Regions from separate parts of the Arthrobacter sp. 49Tsu3.1M3 genome, predicted to be linked through region 3. Evidence: riboswitches for the same ligand, from Rfam matches in the RefSeq annotation. Region 3 holds a riboswitch; each other region holds the start of a gene.
The links. A riboswitch is a leader RNA that binds a small molecule or an ion and turns the genes downstream of it on or off. The one in region 3 is predicted to bind cyclic di-AMP.

Region 1: it holds a riboswitch for cyclic di-AMP, as region 3 does, so the genes downstream of both, B5X90_RS08560 (aggregation-promoting factor C-terminal-like domain-containing protein) here and B5X90_RS18290 (NlpC/P60 family protein) in region 3, are expected to answer to the same signal.
Region 2: it holds a riboswitch for cyclic di-AMP, as region 3 does, so the genes downstream of both, B5X90_RS14755 (hypothetical protein) here and B5X90_RS18290 (NlpC/P60 family protein) in region 3, are expected to answer to the same signal.

What each region holds. Positions count from the first base shown of each region.
Region 1 covers NZ_FUZD01000005.1:126,085-130,255, forward strand. The annotation lists gene B5X90_RS08555 (bifunctional glycosyltransferase family 2/GtrA family protein) at 1-1,243, opposite strand, end outside; gene B5X90_RS08560 (aggregation-promoting factor C-terminal-like domain-containing protein) at 1,401-2,246, opposite strand; cyclic di-AMP (ydaO/yuaA leader) riboswitch at 2,248-2,405, opposite strand; gene B5X90_RS08565 (sensor histidine kinase) at 2,590-4,171, opposite strand, start outside.
Region 2 covers NZ_FUZD01000014.1:81,641-85,811, reverse strand. The annotation lists gene B5X90_RS14770 (DNA alkylation repair protein) at 36-770, shown strand; gene B5X90_RS14765 (cation:proton antiporter) at 829-2,034, opposite strand; gene B5X90_RS14760 (hypothetical protein) at 2,031-2,309, opposite strand; cyclic di-AMP (ydaO/yuaA leader) riboswitch at 2,480-2,681, shown strand; gene B5X90_RS14755 (hypothetical protein) at 2,689-3,363, shown strand; gene B5X90_RS14750 (sensor histidine kinase) at 3,509-4,171, opposite strand, start outside.
Region 3 covers NZ_FUZD01000023.1:37,162-41,332, forward strand. The annotation lists gene B5X90_RS18280 (molybdenum cofactor guanylyltransferase) at 1-381, opposite strand, end outside; gene B5X90_RS18285 (HNH endonuclease) at 523-1,023, opposite strand; gene B5X90_RS18290 (NlpC/P60 family protein) at 1,244-2,008, opposite strand; cyclic di-AMP (ydaO/yuaA leader) riboswitch at 2,304-2,487, opposite strand; gene B5X90_RS18295 (M23 family metallopeptidase) at 2,610-3,431, opposite strand; cyclic di-AMP (ydaO/yuaA leader) riboswitch at 3,436-3,651, opposite strand; gene B5X90_RS18300 (metal-dependent transcriptional regulator) at 3,801-4,171, opposite strand, start outside.

The sequences.
Region 1 (4,171 bases), on a different contig from region 3:
CGAGGGCGAGTGCGCCCGAGGTCAGGGCCAGCCCGATGCCGAAGACCAGGAGGCCCTCGAAATGGTGGCGAGCCGCCTGGCTGCTGCCCTGGATGCCGAACGTGAAGCGCCGGTTGGCCGCGGTGTTGGCCACGGCGGTGGTGAGCAACGCGAGGAAGTTTGCCAGCTGCGGGTCCATGAACCCGCGGCACAGCAGGAAAATCGCCAGGTAGGCCAGGGTGGAGGCCACCCCGATGCTGCCGAAGCGGACGAGCTGTCCGAAGAGGCTTTCGCCGGGGCTTTGTTCCTGGGCCCGCGAGGCGGCCGGCAGCGGTCCGCGGGCCAGGGCCGCGCGCAGGTCGGGAACCGGGATCCGGCCCGAGACCAGGTCCCGGCTCAACCGTGCCATGCCACGCAAGTCCGCGAGGGCCGTCTGGACGATGTCCACGCTGGAATCCGGATCGTCGGTCCAGTCCACCGGGACTTCGTGGACGCGCAGGCCGCACTTTTCCGCCAGGACCAGCAGTTCGGTGTCGAAGAACCAGGCGTTGTCCAGCGTGTGGGGGAGCAGTTGCCGGGCCACGTCCGCCCGGATTGCCTTGAAGCCGCACTGCGCGTCACTGAAGTGGGCGCCCATGAGGGCCTGGAGCAGAAAGTTGTAGCTGCGCGAGATGAATTCCCGCTTGGGTCCGCGGACCACGCGGGAATTGCGGGTCAGCCGCGTCCCGATCGCCAGGTCGGAATGCCCCGAAATGAGCGGGGCAAGGAGCGGGCCGAGGGCCGCCAGATCAGTGGAAAGATCCACATCCATGTACGCCAGGACCGGCGACGGCGAAGCCAGCCACACCCTGCGAAGTGCGTTTCCGCGGCCCTTTTCCGCCATGTGGACCACCGTCACTTCGCGCAGCTCGCGGGCTACCCGTTCCGCGGCCTTGAGCGTTCCGTCGGTGCTGGCGTTGTCCGCCACGGTGATCCGGAAGGAATGCGGGAAGGCGCCGAGCAGGTACGCGTGGAGCCGGCGCAGGCAGGCCTCGAGGTCCCGTTCCTCGTTGAAAACCGGGATGGTGACGTCCAGCAGGGGCGTGCTGGCGCGCGTATCAATGGCCGTGCGCCGGCCGCTGGGGCCGGTCAGCGCTCCGGCGATCGGGCCCGGGACCGGTGCGTCGGCCAGCGCAAGCCCCGAGGATGACTCGGGGGCCGCCGGGCCGGCCGGCGTTGCCGTGGAGCGGGGCAGGGTTCCTGTGGCCTGGTCTGTGAATGTCATGGCTCAACTTTCCCGGCGGCCCATATGAGGGCTTTAGGGTCGAGCTGTGCGGGGGCTGTGGAAGTCTGGCCGCCGGGCCGGTCCGGCCGTGGAGGTGCAAGAAGGCCCCGGATCCATGCGGATCCGGGGCCTCTTTGGCGGGGCGGCTAGTGCCGGTTTAGTACCAGTTGTGTGCGTAGTGGAAGTTCAGGGCGCCGCAGGGGGAGCCGTAGCGCGATTTGACGTAGTTCAGGCCCCAGTTGATCTGGGTCCGGTAGTTGGTCATGTAATCGGCGCCGGCGCTCGCCATCTTCGAGGCGGGCAGGGACTGGACCACGCCGTAGGCGCCGCTGCTGGCGTTCGTGGCGGTGGTCTTCCAGTCGGATTCCTTGGTCCACAGCTTGTGCAGGCACTGCATCTGGCCGGGTGCCCAGCCATAGCTTCCCAGCTGGGACGCGGCGTAGGCCTGCGCCCCGGCGGGGTCGTCGATTGCGACCGGCGCGGGGGCCGGAGCGGCTGCCGGAGCCGGTGCCGGTGCCGGAGCGGGCGCGGGGGCTGCCGCGGGGGCCGGAGCGGGTGCGGGGGCTGCCGCGGGGGCCGGGGCAGGTGCCGCCGCGGGTGCAGGCGCGGCCACAGCGGGGGCGGGGATCAGCGCTTCGGCTGCCTTAACCTCCGAGATCTGGGGAGCCACGTTCTTTTCCGCGGGAGCGGTCGGCCCAGCAACCTGGACCCGCTCGAAGTTGAGCTTGGCCAGCGGGTCGGCGATCGTGGCCCTCTGGCTCGCAACGTTCGACGTGTGGGCGCCCGGCTCTGCCGCCTGGCCGGCGGCGCCGCCCCCGAGCAGCAGCGCGCACGCGGCGGTGACGACGGCGGCACGGCGGCCGCTTACTCCGAGCCCGGCGGCGAACCGCGACAGGGCGGATGCCTGCTTGACCGGTTCGGCGCGGTGGCGCGACTTAGCTGCGCCAACTGAGCGGGAACGCGAATCACCGTCAGGGCGTGTTTGTACCTGGAATTCAGTCATGGTGGCCTCTCAACGCCGGCGGAGTTAGCTGTCGGGTTCGGATGAGGTCATCCGGCCGCACGGAACATCACGTGTCGGCTTCACCCCGAGGGCGCATGAAAGCAGAATGCCCGGGAACTCTGGGTCCCCCGCCTCTGCCTGGTCCAGCGGAATCCGGGAAGCGGCAGAGTTTGGCGTCCGTCCGGATATGCGGCACCGATGGCGGCGCACGCTAACGACGCTACAGGACCCGGCCGCTTAAGTCACATTTTGGTAACAGGAGTCACAGTGCCGGGGTGTCGGGTTGCGCCGGGTTCACCGGTCGGCCGGTCCGGGCTGGTTGCGCCGGCGGCGGCCGTTCTGGTTACGCCGGCGGCGGCGCGGCGGGCAGCCGCACGGCGAACTCCGTGCGGCCCGGCCGGGACGTGACCTCGACTGTTCCTCCGTGGGCCTCCACGATCGACTGGACAATGGACAGGCCCAACCCGCTGGTGCCCTCGGACGTCGGCGCGGCGGTCGCCGTGCCGTGACCTCCGCGGCTGCCGGAAACGGCGCCGGAAGACGAGCGTGCGGCGGCCCCGGACCCGACCCTCGCCGTCGCGACGGCAGAACCGGCGGGGACGGCTGCGGGGTTCGACGCCGGATTGGTGCGGGAGGCGTCGGCCCGGGCGAAGCGGGCGAAGACCCGGCCGATAAATTCCGGGGCGATGCCGCTGCCATTGTCTGTCACGGTGACCACGGCACTGCCGTCAGCCGAGCGCATAATGCCCGTGACCACCTTGGTCCCGGGTTCGGTGTGCTTGCGCGCATTGGACAGCAGGTTGGCGAGGACCTGGTGAAGCTGGGTCGCATCACCGCGCACCACCACGGGCTCGTCCGGAAGTTCCAGCTGCCAGATGCGGTCCGGGGCCATGACTTTCTCATCGCTGACCGTCTCGATGGCCAGTTGGGTGAGGTCGACGTCGGAGATTTTGAGCGGCTGCCCCTCGTCCAGGCGCGCCAGCAGCAGCAGGTCCTCGACGAGCGTGGTCATCCGCTCGGACTGGCTTTGCACACGGGCGAGGGACCTCTCGCCGTCGGGGGTGAAGTGCTCGGTCATCCGCATCAGCTCCGTGTAGCCGCGGATGGCCGTCAGCGGGGTGCGGAGTTCGTGCGAGGCGTCGGCGACGAACTGACGGACCTTCATCTCGCTCTCCTGCCGCGCCTCGAGAGCGTTGGAGACGTTGTCCAGCATCTTGTTCAGCGCGTAGCCCACGCTGCCCACTTCCGTTCCGGGATGGGCCGCCGACGTCGGGACGCGGACCCCGAGCGCCACCTCGCCGGCGTCCAGCGGGAGACGGGAGACCTTGGTGGCGACCTCGGAGAGCTGTTCCAGCGGCTTCATGGTCCGCCGGATCAGGGCCGTGCCGGCGAGCCCGATCAGCACCAGCCCGCCTGCGGACACCACCACCATGGTCCAGACCAGGGAGGCCAGGGTGTTTTGTTTTTCTGCCAGCGGGAGTCCGGTCACAATCACGTCGCCGTACGGTGTACGCGCGGCCGTGAGCCGGTAGCCGCCGGCCGACAGGCTGCGGTCCACGGGCACGCCGCTCGGCGTGAGGGCCAGGAGGACCTTGTTGTCGTCGGGGGAGAGGCTCTTGACCGCGCCGTCCCCGGCCAGGAAACCGGCCCTGCTGACTTCGCCGTCCACTATCCGGGCGTTAAGTGTTCCGACGCCCTGTCCCCGGGCTTCGAGGGGGTCGGGGCGCCTGCCCGAATCGTCCGAGGAGGGCCGGCCGAACTCGCTCGAACGGTGGGAGGCCTGGTCCAGCTGGGTGTCGAGTTGCCGGGTAAGGAAGAGGTCCATGGAGGCGTAGCTGAACAAGCCCACAGCGCCGCAGATGGCCACGAGCAGCGCCATGGCGACCAGGACCAGCCTGGTACGCAAATGCCACGTCGACGGGTTG
Region 2 (4,171 bases), on a different contig from region 3:
TTCCACCGCGAGCCGAGAGGGGAAAGAATGGACAGGTGAGTGATGCCGGCGAATTCATCGACCTCTCGCTGCAGCGCGAAGCTTCCTGGCGCCGCGCTGAGCAGCTGCAGGCGCGGCTGGAAACGGAGCCGGCGGGCAGCGGCCTCCGGTACTACGGCACGTCCGTGGGCGCCGTGCGCGGCACGGTCCGGGATGCCGGCCGCCGCTATCCCGGACTGTCCCGCGATGAGGTCACTGCGCTGAGTTCCGAACTGTGGGGCACCGGGCCGGGAGGCTCCGGGAATGGAGGCTCAGGGCTGGGAGGATTCGACGTGGGGGCCGCGCCGGTTTTCGAGCGCCGGCTGGCCGCCGTCGTCCTGCTGCAGGCCAACGTGAAGCTGCTGACCAACTCCGACCTCACCCGGCTGGAGGGCTTCATCCGGCAGGCGCGGGTGCGGGACCTTGTGGATCCGCTCGCCGTCGACGTCGTCGGGCCCCTGGTGGACGGACTGGATGTTCTGGCCAGGGTGCGGGCCGACAGCGTCCTGGACCGGTGGGTGCGAGAGCCCGATGCCTGGCTGCGCCGGGCCGCGCTGCTCTCGCCGATGCTGGCGCTGCGCGCGGGCGCGGGGGACTGGGACAGGTTCGTCCGGCACGCCAACGCGGTGCTCGGCGAGCCTGGCGGGACGTTCGACGCCGACGGCACAGCTGTCCGGGACGCCGTCTCCCTTGTCCTGGCAGAGATGGCCAAGCGGAGGCCGGAGCTGCAATTCACGTCCGTTGGAGCATGACGATCCGAACCTTCGCCGCCGGCCCGGCCTTGGTCAAGGCACTTAGACGTTCGGACAGTCAGGCCTTCGGACCCCCCGGATCGCCCTGCCCGACAGCGCTGCCGGAATTTCCGGACTTGCCGCCGGCATTTGCCGGGAGCGCGAAAGTCCTGGCCGCCCGTGACCCGGCGACGGCGCTCGCGGCTATGGTGACCAGCGCACCCACCAGCAGGGCCGCGGCCTCGCCTGGGAGCAGGACCTGAAGCTGCGTTCCGATGCTCGCCGCAGCCACCGGTACGCCAAGCTGGGCCGCCGACAACACCCCCAGCGACAGCGGGAGTCCCAGGAAAGCCAGGTCGGCGTGCGCCAGCAGGGCCCCGGCCCCCAGCACCAGGCCGAGGGCCATCATGTCCGGGTGCCCGGCCAGGTCCCTGAGCGTCAGCGATGCACCCAGCCACACGAAGAAGAGCGGACCCAGGAAGCCGTCGCTGAGCGCGAACAGTTGCCGGGCCAGCCGCCGCGGTTCGCCGACCGCAGCCATCACCAGCCCGAAAGAAAAGCCTGCCATCATCACAGACACATTGCTCCACGTCGCGACACCGGCCAGGGTGAAGAGCACGGCCAGCTGGATCCGTAGCTCCAGGGCAAACTTGCGGCTTTCCGAGAGCCGGTGCACGCGCCGACGGACGCCCCGGCGCTCCAGCCAGCGCAAGCCGAAGAAGAGCACCACTGCGCACCCGGTCACCGCGAGGACACCCCGCGCCGCCTGGACTGCGTGGGGCGGATCCACCAGGAGCGGCAACGCCACAATGCAGGCTGTGTCGGCTATTGCCACCTGCGCTGTCATGGCGACGACATCCGGGCCGCCGAGGCGCAGGGAATCGACGATTGGAAGCACCAGTGCGGCCGACGAGGACGCCAGCAGCACGACGTAGAGGGGGGCATGTCCAGTCCCGAACATCAGTCCGACGCCGGTTCCGACCACCACCGCAGCCGCTGCGGCCACCATCGCCCGGCGGGAGCCCTTGCCGAGAGCGCCACGGATGTTCGGATCCCGCACGGGAACGTGGGTGCCTGCCACGAACATCATCAGCGCAAACCCGATATTGGCCAGCAGGGTGAACGTCGGGTCCGCGGGGTCCACCAGGGCCAGGCCTGAACGCCCGATCGCGATGCCGGCCAGCAGCTCACCCAGCATGACAGGCAAGTGCCAGCGCGCCGGCAGGGCCAGCAGGGGGCCAGCCAGGGCGATGACGGCGATCAGCGCCAGGGACAGGAAGGTCACGGTTCGCGGCGCCCGGCCGGCGCCGGGCCGGACCGCCGTTCCACCACCGCGTAGGCTTTCCCGTCCAGGAAGGCCCAGTCGTTGACGACCATGTACCCGAGCGCGTCCACCCGGTCATTGAGGATGTGCTCGTCGAAACCCCCGTCGCGCGGTTCCGCGTCCCATGTGCTCACGTGGACGTCCCCGCCGTCCAGGATCAGCAGCTCGGTGTTGACGTCGAAATCCTCTTGGGGCTGAGTGCTCAACTGGCAGATGGCGACACACTGGCTGTTCATTTCGGGCCTCCGCTTCCGGTGGTGCTGATGGCATCATCCTATGTTCGGAACCGGCGCCGCCCTATGGGCAAATAGCGGCCCGGGATCATGGCCCCGTTACCTGAATGTGACTTTCGGGTGCGGTTCGCGCTACGGTTGATGAGTGCCTGTTGTCTCCGATACGGGCGCTCCCCAGCCGATTGCCTAACTCTGCCGCGGCCCGGGGGTAACTCGCATCAACGTCCGGCAGAGACGGGGAAACCACTTTTGATCTGCTGATATGCAGGTCTTGGGGTGAAGCCGCACAGTGCCCGCAACGACGGGCCCGGAGTGCGGCCGGGTGCCTCCCATCCGAATCCGACAGCTCACCTCGCAGGCATTGGGAGAGGCTACATCTTTCATGACTTCAGTCAATACTTTTGCGCGCCATGCCGCCGTCCTCGCCGCCGCATCCGGCCTGGTCCTGACCAGCGGAATGGCCGCCAACGCGGCCACCGCCCCCGTGCAGCGTGACTCTGCTCCGGCGTCGAACGTCGACGTCACCGGACAGGTCAGTGCCCCCGTCAGCGCCGATTCAAGCGTCAAGATCAGCTTCGAGCGCCCCGCCGTGGATTCTGTTGCCGCGCCGGTCATCGAACAGCCCGTCGCGCCGGCTCCGGCTCCCGCTGCAGCCCCGGCGGCAGCGCCCAAGGCTCCGGCCAAGCCCGTCATCCAGGTGCAGGCCGCTCCGGCAGCAGCGCCGGCCGCGGCGCCCGCGGGCGGACGCAACGCCATCATGCTCTCGGCCGCCTACAGCCAGGTGGGCATCACCCAGGACTGCACTGCCATGGTGGAAAAGGCCCTTGGCGCCGCGGGTAAGCCCGTTGGCGACATCGGTCCCCGCGCGTTCCTCGGCCTTGGAACCGTTGTGGCGACACCGCAGCCCGGTGACATGGTGGTCCAGTCCGGCCACGTCGGCATCTACGCCGGCAACGGCCAAGTGGTCAGTGGCGGCATGAACGGCAAGAACCAGACCATGGTTCACCCGCTGTCCTGGCTGACCGCGACCGGCGGAGTGACGTTCGTCCGCGCCTAAGCCGCACGGCCCCGGCCCGGGGCCAGACAGTCCGGAAAGACCGGCGGTCGAGTTCCCTTGGGGGCAACTCGACCGCCGGTCTTTCCTGTCTCCGCATTCGGGGGTCCGGGATCCCGATGGCATATCTTTCCCCGGCGCAGGGTCCTCAGGGATTCCCGCTGCCCATGAGCGGAAGTGTCAACTTCATGACGGTTCCCTCGTCGCCCGTCGCGGCCACCTCGACGGTGCCCCCGGCCGCGACGGCAATCTCCCGGACCAAGGCCAGGCCGATGCCAAAGCTCCGCTGTCCCCGTGAGGTGCCGGTGCCGGCCGTCCGCACGAACCGGTCAAAGATCCGGGCCTGATCGACGCCGGTGATTCCGGTCCCGGAGTCCGCCACCGTGATCACGGCGCGCTTCTGCTCGATTGAGGTCATGATGGACACGCGGCCGCCCGGAGGCGTGTGGGCCAGCGCGTTGTCCGCCAGGGCGAGCACGGCACGCCGCAGTGCATTCTTCTCGATCCGGGCCAGCGGCCGGGCCGCGGCAGAGAAGTCCAGACGCACCTGGCGCTGCTCTGCCACCTGCTGGAGGCTGCCGGCGACGCCGGCGGCAGCGTCGGCGAGGTCGGCAGGGGGCGCGGAGCGGTCCGGGGCCTCCGCGGTTGCCGCGAGGAGCAGTTCGTTGACGATCCCTGTCAGCGTCGCGGCGTCCTCCCGGATCTGGGCCAGGTCCTGGCTTTGCCTGGAGCCGGGCACGGTGTTGCGCTGGGCCAGCTGGATCCTGGTGTCCAGGATGGTCAATGGCGTACGCAATTCGTGGCTGGCGTC
Region 3 (4,171 bases):
TTGCGGCGTGCCTGCAGCGGACGCGTCCAGCGCCTGCGCCAGGGCACGGACCGCATCGGCCGACCGGGGCATGTCACACGCCAGGACGAGGGTATAGGGCGCGGCTGGTGCATGCCGGCTCGCGTGATCGGCGGCCAGGGCGGCCAGTCCCGCCGCGATGGCTGCGGCCGGACCCGCGAAGGGCGGCTCTTCGCGGCAGGTCAGGATGCCGCCGGGCAGGCCCCCGGGGTCGGGGCCGACGACGACGGCGCGCCCCGCCGCGCCGGCGGCCAGGAGCGACCGCTCCAGGAGGGTGGCGCCGTCGTAGATCAGCCCGGATTTGGGCACGCCGCCGAGGCGTGAGGACCGCCCACCGGCGAGAATGATGGCATCGAACTCCATTGGTTCAGCCTAGCGCGGCGCCAAGAGCCAAGGGCCAACAGCCAACGGCCAACGAACAAGGCGCAATGTGCGCCAGCAGCCACGCCACCGGCTGATCAGGCAGCAGATCAGGCCCTGGCAGGAGTCAGAGCACGAGGCAGATCAGGCAGCCGATTCAGGCAGCAGGAACGGATCCCAGGCCGGCGTCGGCTTTTCGAGTTCCTTGATCTGCCAGATGGCACCTTTTGGCGGACCCGGTACAAAACCGATCTTCCAGCCCATCTCCGCCGGCGTGTGGTCGCTCTTGGCGTTGTTGCACCGCAGGCACGCCGCCACCAGGTTCTCCCAGGAGTCGGCTCCGCCCCGCGACTTGGGCTGGATGTGGTCGATGGTGTGGGCAGCCTTGCCACAGTACGCGCAGCGGTGGCCATCCCGGCGCAGCACTCCGCGGCGGCTCACCGCAGTCATCGTGTTGTACCTGGGCCGGATGTAGCGGTTCAGCAGGATCACGGACGGGCGGCCCAAAATATCCTGGGGGCCGACCACGGGGTCGTCCCCTTCGGCCACCACGCTGGCCTTTCCGGTCAGGACAAGGACGAGCGCCCGGCGGAAGGTGATGACCGCCAGCGGTTCATATCCAGCATTCAGAACGAGAGTGCGCATCCGCATACCTCTTCACGGCCGCACCCGCCAGCGGCACGAGGGCCGGCTGCCCTCTGCATGGTCGGGCTATGGATCGACAACACAAGAGTAAACACTCAAGTGCCGGATCACCGAATATTTTTTCACCGGCGCAGTCCCCGGCACGGAAAGTTCACTGCGCGGCAACGCGAAAGACCCCCGCCTGGAGGCGGGGGTCTTTCGGAAATGCTGGGGTTCGTGCTTAGGCGCCGACGCGGATGAAGACCGGGCCAGAGCCGACGTTGACGCTGTACAGTGCGGTGGTGCCGCCGTTCCAGCCGCCGTGCACTGCCATGCCGTTGCCGACGTAGACCGCGATGTGAGCCATGCCCACGCCACCGTTCTGGTAGTAGGCGAGGTCGCCCGGGCGTGCCTCGGCGGCGCTCACGGTGCGGCCCAGGGACAGGTAACCTGCCGGCCAGCCGTGGTAGTGGATGCCGGCCGCGGCCAGGGCGTTGGTGGCGAGTGCGGTGCAGTCCTGCGCCACACCGATCTGTGCGTAGGCAGCGGCGGCGATGGTCGCACCGGCGCCGCTTCCGATGCCGGCGGGGGCCTGGGCAGCGACGCCGCCGCTGACGCCCAGCTCGGTGCCGCCGGCGCGGGTGGCCGTGGCCGTGGCGTCCTGGACCTTCACGACGGGCTTGGGAGCCTCGACGACGGGAGCCGGCGTGGTGGTCACGGCGGGCTTCTCGTAGGAGATCGCGATGGTGGAAGCGGCCGAGATGGTGGCCGGAGCTGCGGACTGGACTTCCAGGGCCGAAGCGGAGGTGGATTCGCGCTGAACATTGGTTTCAGCAGCGTTGGCTGCGATTCCGCTGGTCAGGACCAGACCGGAAGCTGCGGCGATGACCGCGGCCTGACGGCCCACGCCGCCGGCGTTGTCGCCGACAGCCTTAGCAATTACAGCCAGCGAGTTGGTCTTGGTGACCTCGGCGCGGTGCCGTGCAACGTTTGCACGAGTAGTCATTAAGTTCTCTCTTTCGTGATCCTTGGACCGCGCGCTTTCGGGCACGGACTGAGGACGCTCCGGCATCTTGGGGGTACGCCGGATCGCCCCGAAATGGGTTACTTAGCGAAGGGTGTACTGCGAAGACGCGCCAAAAGCGGAAACTGCATGCTGTCCGGGCTCGGTAGAGATTGAGCCTGCGGAACGTGATCCAATCCGGGCGCCGGCAAGGGCGGCACGTGATGTGGATTCCAGCGGGCTCGACAGAGCCTCGCCGGTGCGCATGCGCGCAGAATTGTGGCGTGAAGACACGAAAGTAGCCTCTCCCAATGCCTACGAGGTGAGCTGTCGGATTCGGATGGGAGTCACCCGGCCGCGCTGCTTCCTGGGAAGCTTTGCGACTTAACCCCAAGGCCTTCTTTCGAAGGCCAAAATTGGTTCCCCCGCCCCTGCCAGACGATGTAATGCGAACGGACCTTGAGCGGTGGCAGAGCTAGGCAATCCACTCAAGAGCGCCAACTTCGGAAAAGTTGGCGTGCTTCAAACCCTACAGCAGTCTCGATCCAATGTCACATTCAGATCACGGCGTGTCATACGGAGTTGAGAGCAGCCCATCGTCTTTTTAGAGCCAGCCGAGCGGGTCAACGACGTCGCCGTTGACCATCACTTCAAAGTGGAGGTGGCAGCCCGTGGAGGCGCCGGTGGTCCCGCTCATGGCGATGACGTCACCGCGGGAAACCTTCTGACCGACCTTGACCGAGGCCGAGGACAGGTGGTTGTACGTGGTCTCCAGGCCGTTGCCGTGATCGATGACCACGCGGTTTCCCCCGCCGAAGGGATGCCAGCCGTTGAAGGTCACGGTGCCGCTGGCGGCCGCGTGGACCGCCGTGCCGCACTGGGCGGCGAAATCCTGGCCGCGGTGGAACTCCCCCGCGCCCCCGGTAATGGGGCTGACACGGTAGCCGAAGGGCGAGGCCGTGACCAGCTGGTCGAGCGGCGCACCCAGGGTGCCGGCCGATGCCGCGCGGGTGATGGTGCCCACAGACTGGGCGCTCAGCAGTTGCTTGAGTTTCCCGTCCGGATCACCCTTCGTGGTGACGGCGGTGCGGTTGAAGTCGACCTTGGCGGCGGCCGCAGCGGTGACATCCGGCTGCACGGCAGCGGGGAGCGCGCCGGAGCCGCCCGGATTCGAAGCCATCACAGGGCTCGTGACGGGGACCGTCACGGTAAGAACCAGACCAGTGGCGGCCAGCGCGATCCCGGCCTTCTGCCCGACTCCGCTGGCCGCGGCAAAGTCCGTGACCTGGCGGAACGGACTGCGACGGCGACGCCGTTCATCGCGGTGCACGTCCCGCGGGCGTTCGGCCGTGTGTGCGACGACGGGACGCGGCTCCGGAGCGGGACCGGTCGCGCGGCGACGGCCCCTGGCGGTCTGGGTGGTCAAGAACGGTTCCTCTCTGGATGGCCTGCGAAGTTAGCTGTCGGATTCGGGTCAGAGAGATCAAAGACCCGGCCCGCCGTTGCAAGCAGCCACGCACAGAGGCATCCCCAGGGGATCCTTCGGTGGAAGCTGCTTGCCGCTGACGGACTTCACCCCAAGGCTGCCGAAGTAGCAGCCGAAAGTGGTTCCCCCGCCCCTGCCAGGAGGTAGTTCTGCGACTGATCCGCTGGCAGGGCTCGGCTTCGGATCAGGTAACGCTTTGGTATCGGTACTGGGCACTAACTATAGGGGATTAAGCCGCCCGGTAATAAATCCGTAACCGCAAATGTGTACAACTCATGGGTCGTCCCATGACCGGCGCATAGTGGCTGGTCAGGCGACTGTTACAAACACGTGCGCGGCAACCTCGGGCGGCAGTTCCAGGGCACCTTCGATATCGGGGACGCGGACCGAGATGTACTCCCCCACCCGCTCCAGCGAGACCAGCGCGCCAGGCCTGATTCCGCCCTCGTCGAGCTGGGCCAGAAGCTCCGGCTCCACCTGGATCGGCTCCGCGAGACGGTTGACCGTAACCCGTGAGGTTACCCCGTAGCCGGCCATGGCCTCCAGAAGGTTCACGGGCCTGTCCACGGGGGCACCGTTGGGCACGCCGCCAAGATCCGCAAGCCCTGGAATAGGGTTCCCATAGGGCGAGACGGTCGGGTGGTTGAGCATCTCGAAGATTCGGCGCTCAACGCGTTCGC